Regions from separate parts of the Litchfieldia luteola genome, predicted to be linked through region 1. Evidence: riboswitches for the same ligand, from Rfam matches in the RefSeq annotation. Region 1 holds a riboswitch; the other holds the start of a gene.
The links. A riboswitch is a leader RNA that binds a small molecule or an ion and turns the genes downstream of it on or off. The one in region 1 is predicted to bind cyclic di-GMP.

Region 1 (8,018 bases):
ACCGTTGATTGAATCATACGTTCAACCACTTCACGAAGGTTTTCTGAATCTAGTACTTCAAAACGCTGTTTGTAAATAACTTCACGTTGTTGACGAAGAACATCATCATATTGTAAAAGCTGCTTACGAGCATCAAAGTTATTACCCTCAACACGTTTTTGTGCTGACTCAACTGCTTTTGATACCATTTTACTTTGGATTGGCTGAGTATCGTCCATTCCAAGACGCTCCATCATGCCTCTCATATTGTCTGAACCAAAGCGACGCATTAACTCATCTTCCATTGAAAGATAGAATTGCGTAATACCTGGATCACCTTGACGTCCAGAACGTCCACGTAGCTGGTTATCAATACGTCTACTTTCATGACGCTCTGTACCAATTACTGCAAGGCCGCCTACTTCTTTTACACCTTCACCAAGCTTGATGTCAGTACCACGACCAGCCATATTTGTTGCGATGGTTACCGCACCATATTGACCAGCATTCTCAATGATTTCAGCTTCTTTTTCATGGTTTTTCGCATTTAAAACATGGTGCTTGATGCCTTTTTTCGTTAAGTATCTAGAAATTAACTCAGATGTCTCAATCGCAACCGTACCAACAAGTACTGGTTGTCCTTTAGCATGGCGCTCTGCAATATCTTCACACACTGATTTAAACTTGCCATCGATTGATTTAAAAATTAAATCAGGACGGTCATCACGAGCGATTGGTCGATTCGTCGGTATTGAGACAACATACATATTGTAAATATTACGGAACTCTTCTTCCTCAGTTTTTGCTGTACCCGTCATACCGGATAACTTTTCATACATACGGAAGTAGTTTTGGAACGTTATCGTAGCAAGTGTCATGCTCTCGTTTTGAATTTCCAAGCCTTCTTTTGCTTCAATTGCTTGGTGTAATCCATCACTATAACGACGGCCTTTCATTAAACGACCTGTAAATTGGTCAACGATCACAACCGCACCTTCATCAACAACATAGTCTACATCTCGGTGCATACTTGAATTCGCTCTTAGCGCCTGATTAATGTGGTGAATTAAAGCTACATGGCTGATATCAAATAAATTCTCGATACCGAATGCCTTCTCAGCTTTTTCAATTCCTTTATCCGTTAATTGAACACCTTTTGATTTTTCATCATACGTATAGTCTTCTTCTTTGGTCAGCGTACGAACGAATCCGTTAGCTTGAATATAAAGAGAAGTCGATTTTTGAGCTGAACCTGAAATGATTAACGGTGTACGTGCTTCATCGATTAATACGGAGTCAACCTCATCAATTACTGCATAATGAAGTGGACGTTGAACCATTTGTTCCTTGTAAAGGACCATGTTATCACGTAGGTAATCGAAGCCAAACTCATTATTTGTTCCATATGTAATATCAGCGCGGTACGCTTCAATTTTTTCCTCACGAGAAAGAGCATTTAAGTTCAACCCAACTGTTAAACCTAAGAAATTATATAGCTCGCCCATTTCTCTAGCATCACGGCTTGCTAAGTATTCGTTGACCGTGATTACGTGAACACCTTTGCCAGTTAGCGCATTTAAATAAACAGGCATTGTCGAAGTTAATGTTTTACCTTCCCCTGTTTTCATCTCAGCGATATTACCTTCATGAAGGGCAGCTCCCCCCATTAACTGAACATGGTATGGATGTAAGCCTAGTACACGCTTAGCAGCTTCACGAACAACCGCAAATGCTTCTATTAATAGACTATCTAGTGCTTCTCCCTTTTCATAGCGACCTTTAAATTCAGCTGTTTTTAAAGGGAAATCAGTATCTGAGAGCTTCTCCATCTCTGGACGTAACTCTTCAATTTTAGCAGCTAGCGCATCAAGCTTCTTCAAGCTACGTTTATTCGGATCGAACACTTTATTTAAAATTCCAAGCATCAAAAACGCTCCTCTGTTTTCATTTAGATGGTTTTTATATGTAAAAAATAACCTGTCTACGTTCTATATCTTGATAGAACGTAAATATTGGTGGTTATAGCTTGTAAAATAAATCAACTTTAATTTTAACATTAATAGGGAATCGGAACAACATTTAACGGGAAAAGGAAGTAGAAAGGGTGTAGCCATATGACTACACCCTTAGATATTAATTCGGCTCAATAATTCCGTATTTGCCATCACGGCGTTTGTAAACAACATTTGTGTTGTTAGTAGATGCGTTTGTGAAGACGAAGAAGTTATGGCCTAACATGTTCATTTGTAGGATGGCTTCTTCATTGTCCATTGGTTTTAGGTTGAAACGCTTTGTTCTCACTAACTCAAAGTCTTCGTCATCCAGATCTTGAACAGCCACGTTAGTTGTTGTGCCATTTGTTGCTTCAAAGAATGCACGAGTGCCGCCTTGATCACGAAGCTTGCGATTTACTTTTGTTTTATGTTTACGAATTTGACGCTCTAGTTTATCAACTACGAGGTCAATCGCTGCATACATATCAACATGAGATTCCTCTGCACGTAGTACTAATCCCGTCATTGGAATCGTTACCTCTATTTTAGATTGCTTATCATTGTAGACTTTTAGGCTTACATTTACATTGGCATCCGGAGTACCGTCAAAATAGCGTTCTAATTTACCTAGTTTTTTCTCAACATACTCTCGTAATGCTGGAGTTACCTCAATGTTTTCACCGCGAACGTTGTAATTCATACATGAACTCCTCCTTTGAAATCGACCAGAGTGACTAGTCATTAGGGATTACTAGCACCAACCTTGAAGTGCCTAGCCTTTCGACATAACCTGAGTTAACAAGTTATTTCTTGTGGCTATATTACTACAATTCTACATTACCCTTTCCTATTCCTGCTTAAACCTAAAAATATTTTGTGAATGTTTTGTGAATTCAAATAATTTTAAGTATAAGAGTATATGACTTGAATTCACCGGTTATGACAGGTGCTAGGAATGTATCTGTTTCTCATTGGATAAGCTAAGGGGTTTAGTAGAACTGTACTACTCTCCCTACCTTTATTTTACCCTATATTAATGGTGGTAAAACATGGTGGGTGTGACAGAATTGTTAATAAATAGAAGGCTATAAGATGTCGAATTTAAATTGATTTAAAAATTCAGAAAAATATTGTCGAATATAGTAGAAATTTGTTAAAATTAGAATAGATTGGTTTGAACGTAAAAATAACCGCAAGATACAGATACTACGTAGATAAGGAGACTCCTCATGAAAACAAAAAGTATGCAGGTTTCGTTTGAACTAGTTGGCGAAACACTCTCAGATGACATCTATTCTGACCATGGGATCCTATTGTTAAAAAAAGGAACAGTCTTAAACGAGACCCACATTTTACAACTTAAAAACTATCAAAACCGAGCATTCATAAATGTTGAGGAAGATAACAGTTCTGAGCCGAGCCCATTACAAAGTTTTCAGGAATTATATAGTGAAAACCTAAAGAAGATGAAAGCAATCTTTAATGATCATCACCCAGATCTGTTGCCACCCATGCAACAGATTTTTGAAGATTTCGTGCCTTTATTTGAAAAATCAATAGAGAACACAAAGTTTATCAATCAAATAAACGAAAGCATGAGCTTTGATGAATATACCTACCGGCACTGCTTAAATGTAGGAATAACAGCAGCCATTATCGGTAAACTATTAGGTCTTCGAAAAAAAGAATTAACCAAACTAGGCCAAATGGGATTATTACATGATATCGGTAAAATGACCGTTCCCCCAGACTTATTAAATAAGCCTGATAAACTATCAAAGGCTGAATGGGCACAAGTATCTCAACACACCACTAAGGGATTTGAAATGCTTAAAAAAGCAACAAATGTTGACCTTAATGTGATTGTCGCTGCTTTACTACATCATGAACGATTAGATGGATCTGGTTACCCGAACGGATTGAAGCAAAAGGATATTCCATTCCTTGTACAAATCGTCTCAGTTGCAGATACCTTTGATGCGATATGTTCTGAAAGGAGTTACCAGCCGAAGAAGAGTGTATTTGCAGCCATTAATGAACTGATGAAGGAAGCGAATAGCAATAAGCTAAACCCTGCGATTGTCGTTCCGTTTGTAAGGTATTTGATGAGGCAATACATTCGTGAAGAAGTAAAATTAAGTAATGGAGAAATTGCTGAAATTGTGTTTATTCATGAAAATGAGCCACATCAACCACTGGTGAGGATCAGTGAGGAGTATATGGACTTGCGAAAGGCTAGTAAGTTGGAGATTGTGGACCATGGCAACAAAGTAGAAGTTATTGGAGCTCCCTAACGCCTGAGGGAGCTTTTATTTATTCTCGGGATTGAAAGGAAAATTAAAAAATGACACCCTCATGTAATTGAAAGTGTCATTTGTATAGCTATTTTACCTTTACAACTGCTTTACCAACAATATCATGGTCCCCTAGAGAAGCTCTAAATTCCAAAGTAACTTCCCCCGATACTAAGTCAAAATCCTCACGTTTAAACTTAAACTGTCCTAACTCAGCCTGTTCTTGCAAACCTTCAGTACCCGATTTAGCAGAAACACCATTTAAGGTTACACTGTTTAAATCTATATCTTTCATAGTAAGAACATCTGGCAGATAAACTTTTACGGTAAAAAGTCCATTATTATCTTTTAATATACCTGGAGTTACTTCGATACTCACTGGGATTTGGACAATAACCTTTTTCTCATAAGTTGATTTCCATCCAGCGTGATCTTCAGCTTCAATTTTAACCAAATATTCACCTGGTTGGTCAAATTTAAAACTTCCACCATTCTCTATCACCTGACCGTTAACCGTCAGTTCTGCAGAAGAGATACCAGATACTTTATCATCAGCATGATAAGTAAGAACAACCTCTGCACCTAATGAATAAACATCTTGTAAGTCTATAGAAAGTTCAGGTTGTGTTTTATCAATTTTAACCTCTTGGGTTTGTATTTTTTCTATATTCCCCACATTATCAACTGAATAGAAATATACGTTATTGATCCCCTCTTCAGTTAGTGTAAAGACTGAACCTTCTCTAAAAGCCCCTTTATTAATTGAGTAATATGTATTTGCTACACCGCTTTCATTATCTGTTGCAAACAACTCTATGACTGTATCCTGCGTTAGCCAATTTTCATTTGCAGTACTTCTAGTAACTGGAGCTTCAGTATCTTTGTTGGATACATTTGTTACAATTTTTGAAGGACCAGATTCTCCTAAACTACTACTATAAGAGTGAACAGTATAGCTATACTCCCCTGCAGGCATATTCGAAAATAAAGCTGCTATACCTGTAGTTGTTCTTACTAAAACAGCTTGTCCATCAATAATTTGATAGATTTTATAGCCTGTAGCGTATAGAACTGGAGACCAACGTAGCACAATGTCGTTCTCATTTTCAATACTTAACGTAACGTTACTAGGCGGCTGGAGAGTGTTCATCGTTTCTGCAACTGTTTTGCTAGCAGGCATTAAAGATGCTTGAGATACTATGACGAGCATTACTACAAAAGTCCACATTCGAAAAGCTTGTTTATTCATTACATAGTCCCACCTTTAATTTAATTTTTCCAAATAAAAAAACCTTATCAAGGTTCATAGACTAGGACTATGACTCCTTGTGGCAACCGGCTGCCATCTACGTATATCATTATCGTAGGTCAGGCCCATGGCTTTGCGTCTCAAAGTTTCCCGTGATTTGCCTTTTTTCACTCAGAATATTCTAAAAACTATAAGATTATCATATGTCGAAATGTGGTTGTAGGGAATAGTGCATACAGACCAAATCGTATTGGGGCTATTGAACTAAAAATACGTTATTTCTGTTACACTTACTAGAAAATAAAAAGGCTCCCTATGTCGGGAGCCATTAATTATTGACTAGTATATTTAGATAAGGATTTCTGAATGGAAAGTTTCCAGGCCTGATACGCAGGAAAGATAGATTGAGTAATCAATTGTTGTTTTAGTGTGTGATTATCATAAGCGCCTTCGAGCTTCTCAACCTCTTTAATCACTCCGCTGAATTGATCTAAGTGTTGAAGTATCATCAATTCCCCTGAGAAAAGCGCCACCAGATTTTCATTCGTACTCGCAATTTGAGAAAAAGCAGAGAAAATATCAGCAAGTACTTGATCTCCTTGAGTACGTTCATAGTTTTCAAAGCCTTCTACTACATACTCAAATGCTTCTTCTACAGTATCCAGTAAAGCGATATAACGTTCCAACATATCATATTGAAAAACACTAAGTTGTATCATACATTCACCTATTTTCGTTTATCAAAAAACATCCCGTCTGAGGAAACAGACTCATAAGGATTCGTGTACTTATTCGTTGATGTTTTTGTCTTTTTTAGTTGGTTGAGATCTAGTTGGATTTCTTGTTTAAGTTGGGCTAGTTTTTCATCGATAACTTTGTTTAGTTTAACTACCTCTGCCCCTAGTTGCTTTTCTCCATCTGTATAAGGAGGATTTACCTTCTCTATGATGTTTTGTCTAGTTTTTAGTAATTCTTCAATGTTAGGTATCAATGAATCCCGTTCTTCACTAGTAAACGGCTTTTGCAAAAGGTCATAAAGTTCCTTTGTTACTAGATAGAGAGCCTTCACTGCACTCACTAGGCTTGGCCACCTTGTGAATGTTGCTGTTGACGGTTGAGTTGAACTACTTGTTTCCAAGTGTCTCGGAACTCAGTAACATAGCCTTCTACTTCTGATAGAATCTCTAAATCATTCTTTATATTAACTTCCATTAATTGACGGTTAATATAGTCGTACATGGACATTAAGTTTTTAGATACTTCTAATTCCATATTCAATGTAACCATTAACTCACGAATGATGTTCTGTGCCTTTTGAAGGTTTGTATTTTTAAGCTCGATATTTTTCTCTTCAATGCCTTTTCTTGCTAACTTCATAAATTTCAAACAGCCATTGTAAAGCATTAATGTAAGCTCACCAGGTGACGCTGTTGTCACCGAGTTTGTTTGATAGGATGCATATGGATTAGTTGTAGCCATGGTTGAATCACTCCTTTTCTTACATTCCTAGGCTAAATTGCTGCATTAAATACATGGATTGCTGATTTGATTTCTGAATTGCTTTCTCCATTGCCGAAAACTGCTTCCAGTAACGATCTTCAACTTGGACAAGCCTGTCTTCGAATCTATTGATTTGTCTATCTACATTGATTAAGTTTCTTCCAATTCCGAATTGCTGATTAGTACGGAGGTTGTTCCCAGCTCTATTTTCAATTTTTTTTATTGTAGAATCAATTGTTTCTTGTAATCTTCTAGCAATACCTTTAGTTTCATTTGTATTTCCATTTAAGCCAAATAACTGCCATACTGCCTCTGGATTTTCTCTTAGTTTATTACGTAATTCGGTTTCATTTACAGACAACTTTCCAGCATCGCGGTAATTAGAGCTAGAAGAAATCCCTAAATCACTCAACTGTTTATACCCATCAATTGCTCCAGAATGCGGTGTATAAATATTGACTCTCATTTGGTTTAAACCACTTGATATAATAGTGTCACTACGAAGTAATCCACTTTTTGCACGTTCTTCCCAGAGTTCAACTTGCTTTTCAGTCATCGCTTCTTTTTCTTCTTCAGTTAAAGGCTGATAACTTCTAAATTTTTCTTCAGAGATTTTACCATTTAGGTTTTCAATAACCTCATTGTATTTTTTTACAAACTGCATAATGCTATCGAATGCTTTATCAGTGTTAGAAGATATTGTAATTGTTTCTTCAGTGTTAGTTGCTTCTGAAAAATTGAAAGTGATATTGTTGATAGTATATTGATTTGTTGGTGGCTCAACTGTTAATACTCCATTATAAGTGAACTTAGCATTTGTACCACCCGTTTCTGTTGATACCCATGTCCCTGTAGAATTATCTCCAGCTTTCATTTGTAACGTATTAGCTAAAAACGACGCTGTTGTACCATTGTAACCAATCTCTGCCCCTAAAAATTCAGTTGTTTGATTAAAGTTCCCGGTCTTAGTACGTTCCATAACTACTTTATCTGCAGTAGCAT
Region 2 (8,018 bases), on a different contig from region 1:
CCTTCTATTAATTCCGTTTCCTAATCCAGTCATGATCTTATCTGTTGCCTTTTTAATCGGCTTATCAAGTACATTTTTTATGGTTAGTTTCAACTCAGAAATACCACAAATTTTTGGGCAAGATAAAGTACTTGAAACAAACGCGCTTATCTCAAGGCTAACATCAATCAGTCTTGTTGCTGGTTTTATTGGTGCAGGAGTAATCACTGATTTTCTCGGTTATAAAGTAACTTTAATGATTGATGCACTAACTTATCTGTTATCAGCTGCTGTTCTCTTAAAGGTAAAATGGGAGTCCAGTACTCCTAAACAAGTTGCTGCTTTGGCTAGTGGTTTCAAACAAAAGTTAAAAAGCGTAGGAAATGATTTGAAAGAAGTTTATTCCTATATAATGGTTGCTCCAATGCTACTCATGGTTAATCTTGTTTTCTTAATTGGTGCTTTTGCTGGTAGCTCACACAACCTTGGCATTCCATTACTTGCCGAAGATATAGATCCTTCTCGTCAAGGTTTCTACTATGGGATGATCTGGGGAATATGGGGAATTGGTTCAGTTGCTGCCACAATGATTATCCCAAGGATAAAGTGGCTACAGAGTGACCGCATATTTTATAGTTGTTTCATATCAGCTATCCTAATGTCCACCGGATTCATTGTCTTTTTGTCAAACCTTAATCTATGGATTATCTTTCCGTTTGCTTTCTTTACCGGAGTGTTCGATGCTACATTTACAACGCTCCACTCAACCATCTTACAGAAAACAGATAACCATATACGAGGGCGAATCTTCGGAGTTGGCATGCTATTAAAATCATTAGGTTTTGCTTTAGGATTTGTTGTAGCACCAATTTTACTAGAAGCTCTTACTCTACCAAAAATGGTTTGGATATTACACGGGACATTAATCACTTCGACTATCGTTATTGCCTTAGTTGCATTAAATCTAAATACAAAAGCTAAGTCCCTACCACCAGTTAAACCTAGCGTATAAAATATCTCATTTTTCAACATATTTCGTCATATCCTTTATTGCCTTAAAAAGAATATCGCTATATAATTAATCTATTACTAATTAACTATAGCTAAATTCCTAAAGTTAAAGGCAAACCCGTCGAAAGTCGGGGACGCAAAGCCACGGATCTTCAGCATAATGCTATGATGGCCGGGTTGTCAGATGGGATGTTGAAAACTCTTTTCTGCTTTGCGTAAATTTGCTTCAAACTATTTACGTCAAAGAGGAAAGAGTTTTTTTTGAAAAAGTTTTATACATAGGAGGTACACAAATGTTTAAAAAGAGACCAAGCCTTTTAAAGTTTAGTAACCTTAAAATAGGCTGGAAATTTGGAATAGCACTAGGTTTATCAATTGCATTATTCTGTGCTTCAGCTGTCATTATTTTTTTCCAGATACAAGGAGTAAAAACTGAACTAACTTCACTAGAAAAAAAGAGTAATAACTCAATCATTATTACAGAAATTGCTTCCTTAATTCGATCAAAAGATGCTCGTATTGCAGATTATATAAGTAGTCCTAAGGAGGCATATATCAAGGAATATAATGAAATTGATGAATCTCTTACATTGTTTCTAGTTGAATTAAAGCCACAATTAACTTCAAATGAAGAGATTGTCATATTAGGTGAGATTGACAAAGCTGATGAAGAAATAAATACGCTCTTTTTAAATTCTATCGGTCCAGCAATTAAAAGTGGGGACCAATCTGTAGCATTGTTAAGCCGTGGAAAAACACAAATACTTCGCAGTGGAGTTGTAAAAAAACTAGAAGAGTTACGTAGTATCTTGGATAACCAACGTGATACAGCTATGAAACAAGTTTCAATGAGCTTAAACAGTGCAATTACAAATCTACTAATCGCAATAGCTCTATCTACAGTGCTAGGTATTCTAATAGTTTATTTAATCAACCGTATCGTTCATAAAAACTTAAACAATGTCATAAAAATGGCCAAGGAAATCTCTGAAGGTAACCTAACAATTGATGAAAATAGCTATACAGGTAAGGATGAAATCGGCCAACTTAGTTCAGCCATGAATGTTATGTTAATTAGCTTACGAGACATGGTAACAAAAATCTCCAACGTATCTGAAACAGTAACGAGTCAAAGTGAAGAATTGACACAATCAGCAAATGAAGTAAAAGAAGGCAGTAGACAGGTTGCTGCTACAATGCAAGAGCTTTCTGCTGGTTCTGAATCTCAAGCCAATGATTCATCTGAACTATCAGAAGCCATGTCTACCTTTATTGATAAAATCCAAGGCGCGAATACGAACGGTCAACTGATTCATGATTCGTCAAACTATGTCTTAAAGCTTACTAAAGATGGCAGTCAGTTAATGGATTCATCTGTCAAACAAATGAATTCCATTGATGAAATCTTTAATGTTGCAGTAGACAAAGTAAAAGGACTTGATAAACACTCTAAAGAGATCTCAACTCTTGTTGGTGTAATTAAAGCAATCGCTGACCAAACAAACCTTCTTGCGTTAAACGCTGCCATCGAAGCAGCAAGAGCTGGCGAACATGGTAAAGGCTTCGCAGTAGTAGCTGATGAAGTTCGTAAATTAGCTGAACAGGTTTCAGTTTCAGTTTCTGATATCACTGGAATTGTTGCAGGTATTCAAAAAGAATCTGGTGAAGTTGTAACTTCACTTGAAGAAGGCTATCACCAAGTTGAAAAAGGCTCAGAACAAATTCAAACTACAGGTAAAACATTCGAGACTATTAATCAATCCGTACTAGAGATGGTTACTAGAATTCAAGATGTATCCAACAATTTAAAAGAAATTGTGAGTAGCAGTGAACTTATGAGTCAATCTATAGTAAACATTGCATCAGTTTCTGAAGAATCAGCAGCAGGAATTGAACAAACCTCTGCCTCTATTCAACAAACGACCAGTTCAATGGAGGAAATTGCAGGAAGTGCAAATCAGTTATCAGTGCTTGCCGAAGAGCTTAATGGTCAGGTTCGTAGGTTTAAACTTTCATAACCGTTCATCTTAAAGAGCATCCATTATGGTGCTCTTTTTAATTTGCTTCTCTATGTCTACCTCTTCTCCTTGGGACATCTACAGATAAGATATTTCCGATTAAGAAGGTTCTTCTCTTTTTACGTAAGTAACAATAAGCAATCAATGTATTTTCCTTAATCTCCATTACTCTAATTAAACGCCCCGATACAACACCACCCTTTGATATATAAATAATTTCAATGGTTGACTGTTCATGGAATGCTCTTTTTAAAATCCCCATCATCGCAACATCACTCCTTTGTTACGATTATTATATACCAAACAAGTGTTCTGTACCTATATTTTTTTGGAAATAAAAAAGAGTAACCTTTAGCAAGTTACTCCCTGAATAATCATGCCCTTGTCATTAACTCCTTTTCCCAAGTAGGAACCTGGTACCTAGTAATTTTGAAACGATGAAGGAGACAATTAAAGCTAATAATAGACCTCCAATATGGTACGTTATCACATGTGGGCTTTCATTATAGTTGTAGATAAATGAAGGAAAGATAGCCCCACCTAATAGATAAAAACAGACGAATACCCCCACTTTAAGAACCGGTTGAAACTTTTCATACACAAGAATCTTGCCGTTATTTTCACTTTTCATCGCCTTAGAAAAATACATGATCAATCCTAAACCTACAATAGTTACTATAACCGGAACAATTAGTGGCTCAAGACCTAACTGATTAGGACCATTTACATATCCATGTAAAAAACCATTAATCCGATGATCAAGTAGAAGTAATTGTATCGGAAAACTAATATGCTCAAACAGACTGTAAATTACATTAGGTAAATAGAAATGCCCCAATCCAAGTGCTTCCCAATGGTAGTTAAAAAATTCATCAATCAACATAGCCATTCCCATAGGAAATAATAAAAAGATGACACTGAAAACAAACTGAGAAATAACACTAGCTCCCATAAACCCAATCAATAAAGCAAACGTATAAACACCTATTAGTACAAAAATGGAAACCAATCCATAGTACCAAAGGATACCGGAATCCATATAATCAATCAGCAATGAATTGCTTAGCAGAATGACTGCTGCTACGATTGAAACAATGGTTGCTCCAATAATGTTTATAACTCCAAGTAACCACTTAGTAAGCATGATAGTCTGTCTTTTAAATGGAAGTGACAATGTTAAATCCATACTTTGATTCGTACGTTCTAACCCTATCAAGGTACATGCTAAAATTAGTACGACAAGAATTTGGAGGAATGCAACGTCAGTATTATTCCAATAAAGATGATATTCAAATGGGTTCCGCTCTCCTGATTCTTTCCAGAATTGAATTGCAACATTTAAGTGCTGAATCTCATTAACAACTTTTATAGGAATATACAAAGATACGAGCCACAATGCCCATAATATAAACTTAGATTGCTTGTAATCCTTTAACCACAAACCTTTAGTGCCCTTCACGGTCATCCCCTCCTAACGCCGAAATGAACATATCCTCTAATGTCATCGGTAATTCTTCAAATAAGATTGGCTGGTATGTGTTTAGCTGATTCATTGTGTTCTCTGTGTCGCCTTTAATAAGAAGGGTATGAACTCGACCAATCTGATTGATTCGTACAATATTTTGAAGTTGTCCAAGCTCCTCTGGATAGTCCCCTTTAAATACGACCTGAACCTTTTTAAAGTGCTCCTTCGCGTTGTCCATCGTAATAATAGATTCAATTTTTCCTTCTTTCATCATCATGATTGTATCAGCAATTTTCTCTAACTCATCTAAATGATGAGTGGAGATTAAGATTGAAAGCTCGCTTTCAGAAACCTCACCGATTAATAATTGAAGGACCTGACGTTTGATAATTGCATCAAGACCATTTGTCGGCTCATCAAGTATAATTAATTTTGCCTTTGTGGAAATGGCTAATATGATGAACATTAATGCCTTCATCCCTTTTGAAAAGGTTCTTACTTTTCGATTTGTAGGCAACTTAAATTCTTTCATATGACTGTAAAAAAAATCTTCCTGGAACTCCGGATAAATGGCTTTATATAAACGGACTAACTCCTTCACACTATATCCATTGAACGTGGCCGTTGAATCAGGAACATAAGCAATTGAACGCTTTACTTCAGGTTTAACTGCTATATTTTCTTCTTCATATAAAACTTCACCTTGTTCTGGATCAAGAATTCCAACAAGTGTCCTTAGTAATGTCGTTTTACCGACACCATTTCTACCAACAAGGCCAACAATGGAACCTTTTCCAATTGTAAAAGTAATGTCATCAAGGACTTTTTTCCCCTCAATGGTTTTACTCAGATTCCTTACCGTTAGCATCTTTTCCTCCCCCTAACTCGTCTAAATACGTTTGTACCCATGATAAAAATGTATCCTTATCAATTCCTAAGTAGGAAGCTTCTACAATTAAAGTTTTCAGTGATTGTTTCATTGTTTCGATCCTTTCTTCATCAGGTTTTGTAGAGATATTCTCCGATACGAACGTCCCTTTTCCTCTGCGTGTCACAATGATGCCCTGTCTTTCTAATTCTTGATAGGCCTTACTCACCGTATTTGGATTTACTAGTAAAGTCGAACTTAATTCACGAACAGACATGAGTTTATCATTCGGTTGGAGGATCCCTTTTAGAATCATCTCTTTCGCCTGATTCACAATTTGCTCCCAAATTGGAGTATTACTACGCTCATCTAAATTAAAATACATAGTTTGTTTTAGCCTCCTTTCAGCTTTTTGGCTTATGTATGATTGTATTATGTGTATTACACTAACTAGTACACTTAATACAATAATCCCTTTCCATTTAATTGTCAATGGTCTTTTGGGTAAAAAAAAGAAATCACCTTGAATCAGTGATTTCTTCACACTTTTTTATAAAATAAAAATAGTGAGCACACGAGCAGAACTAATGCTAAAGCTCTTTTGCAATCAAACGGGATTTGTTTACTGCCGAATAGTCCGAAGTGATCGATGACGGCACTCATAACTAGCTGCCCCACAATTACGGCTGTTAAGGTAGTTGCAACACCCACTCTTGGAACCACGAGCACGGCTACGAACACATAGAATGCACCAAGCAACCCGCCAGTTAACTGCCATTTGGGTATCGTCGTGACTGCCGTTAGGTTCCCCTTTCCAAAGAAGATTACAATAAACAGCAAGGCGAGAGTGCCGATTGCAAACGAAACAAGGGATCCTTCCAATGTACCCACTTTTTTACCTAATCCCCCATTTATGGTCGCTTGAATTGCCACTGCCACCCCACCTAATAACGCTAAGATTGGGAAAAGCCATTTAATGAGCATGATTTTGCCTCCGAAGGTAGATTTATAGAATGATTATAATGTGGGGTGGGGGGATTTGCTAGTGATTTGATTGTTTAGAGGGGAAATATGCGAGTCTGTTTGGAATTTTTTAGTAATACTTTCTTTTCCGGGTTTAATACTTTCCTTTTGGATATAAATACTTTCCTTAGAAGATATAATACTTTCTATTCTTGGTAAAATACTTTCCACATTTAATAAAATACTTAATATTAATACATTTACCTCAAAATTAGTGGTTTAAGATTATAGACTTTGTCCTTAAAGGTACCTAAGGAGGGTAAATTTAGAGAAGCTAATAACTTACTGGAAGTGACGATACTTTCAATGTTTAAAAACTCTCTAAATTCTCTGTTTGATATTATCTCACCTACTAAAAAGTAATAATCAACAAGTGACTCAATATGGGCATTAGTACTTTTAACATTACACTTGTTGCAGTACCATCCTCCTCGTATTCTAGGTAGAGGGAGTGTATTGCATTTTTGACAATGTACACCTGTTACTATATCTGATTGTTTGATAGCAAATCTCTGTAGGTAATCAGGTATAAGAGGGGTATTCAGTTTTTTAAAGAGCTTTGAGAGTTTTGTAATTTGAGAGCCTGTTAAACTATCCTTTGTAAACAATTTCTCAGTTGCTTCAATTTTAAAAGGGAGGTTAGCAGAGTGGATTACATATTTTTGAACGGTTTTAATATGCTCTGGTGCAGTTTTAATAATTGCGTTGGGGTTAGTTATAACAACGAGTGATACAATAGGAGTCTCAGGAAATTTGTGTTTCTTTAACCAATACCTTAATTGTAGTTCATGTCTTTTAACTTGTGATACTGGACTTATATAGGGTTTTACAGTTCCATCATTTCTCTTTTGAAGTAACTGATCAAAATCCTGATCAAAAAATAACTCCCCTGATAGATTTTTAACTTCTATATTTAAGAAATAACGACTTGATATAATTGGTGTATCCAATTGAAAATATATTCCCTCAACATACTCTAGCCTAGCACCACGGAATAAAAGATGATATTTCTTCAAATCTAAAAAATTCAAAAAGTAGTCAATCGATTGTTCTCCTCTCTGGCCAGCCAAACTGATAGACAATTCTTCCTCGATTTGAGGCATCGTTGGAAAACTAGGTGAAACTCTCCTTACTATGGCTTCTAATTTACGAATTTTAAGCGACTTTTCTATTTTGTTGATTGACAATGGATACCATTCCTCCTTTTTTATTGATTTCTATATAAATCTATCATTTTCCTTCTTAAAAAGTGTACTAGGGTAATAAATTCAAAATATATATTGGTAATATATACCAATATTTTCTCATAATCACTAAATACTTAACAAAACGTGAGAAATACTTTCCATTTTGCAAAAATACTTAACAAAATAAGTAAAATACTTTCACAAACACCAAAAATACTTTCTTAAGAACAAAGAATCATAATAACGAACACACAAACATCCCCCACACCAATCCCTCATTCCCCTCCCCCCAAACAAATGGTACAATAGTAGGGTGAAAATTCTTACAAACAAAGGAGCCAATGTATGACAACTTTTATTCAAAACCTTGAAAAGTACGCGGATCTTGCGGTTCGTGTAGGTGTTAATATTCAAAAAGGGCAAACACTCGTGGTTAATGCCCCAATCTCAACGGCTGACTTTGTTCG

Region 2: another riboswitch for cyclic di-GMP. It lies ahead of J2Z26_RS03670 (methyl-accepting chemotaxis protein); the one in region 1 lies ahead of J2Z26_RS15960 (fibronectin type III domain-containing protein).

The regions. Positions count from the first base shown of each region.
Region 1 covers NZ_JAGGKM010000005.1:301,580-309,597, reverse strand. The annotation lists gene secA (preprotein translocase subunit SecA) at 1-1,904, opposite strand, end outside; gene hpf (ribosome hibernation-promoting factor, HPF/YfiA family) at 2,113-2,673, opposite strand; gene J2Z26_RS15965 (HD-GYP domain-containing protein) at 3,203-4,267, shown strand; gene J2Z26_RS15960 (fibronectin type III domain-containing protein) at 4,356-5,516, opposite strand; cyclic di-GMP riboswitch class I at 5,595-5,688, opposite strand; gene J2Z26_RS15955 (DUF8042 domain-containing protein) at 5,849-6,235, opposite strand; gene fliT (flagellar protein FliT) at 6,244-6,594, opposite strand; gene fliS (flagellar export chaperone FliS) at 6,594-6,995, opposite strand; gene J2Z26_RS15940 (flagellar hook-associated protein 2) at 7,015-8,018, opposite strand, start outside.
Region 2 covers NZ_JAGGKM010000001.1:704,428-712,445, reverse strand. The annotation lists gene J2Z26_RS03675 (MFS transporter) at 1-991, shown strand, start outside; cyclic di-GMP riboswitch class I at 1,092-1,175, shown strand; gene J2Z26_RS03670 (methyl-accepting chemotaxis protein) at 1,284-3,008, shown strand; gene J2Z26_RS03665 (hypothetical protein) at 3,046-3,273, opposite strand; gene J2Z26_RS03660 (ABC-2 transporter permease) at 3,397-4,467, opposite strand; partial or broken gene J2Z26_RS03655 (ATP-binding cassette domain-containing protein) at 4,454-5,251, opposite strand; gene J2Z26_RS03650 (GntR family transcriptional regulator) at 5,316-5,726, opposite strand; gene J2Z26_RS03645 (DMT family transporter) at 5,882-6,319, opposite strand; gene J2Z26_RS03640 (nuclease-related domain-containing protein) at 6,565-7,551, opposite strand; gene J2Z26_RS03635 (aminopeptidase) at 7,897-8,018, shown strand, end outside.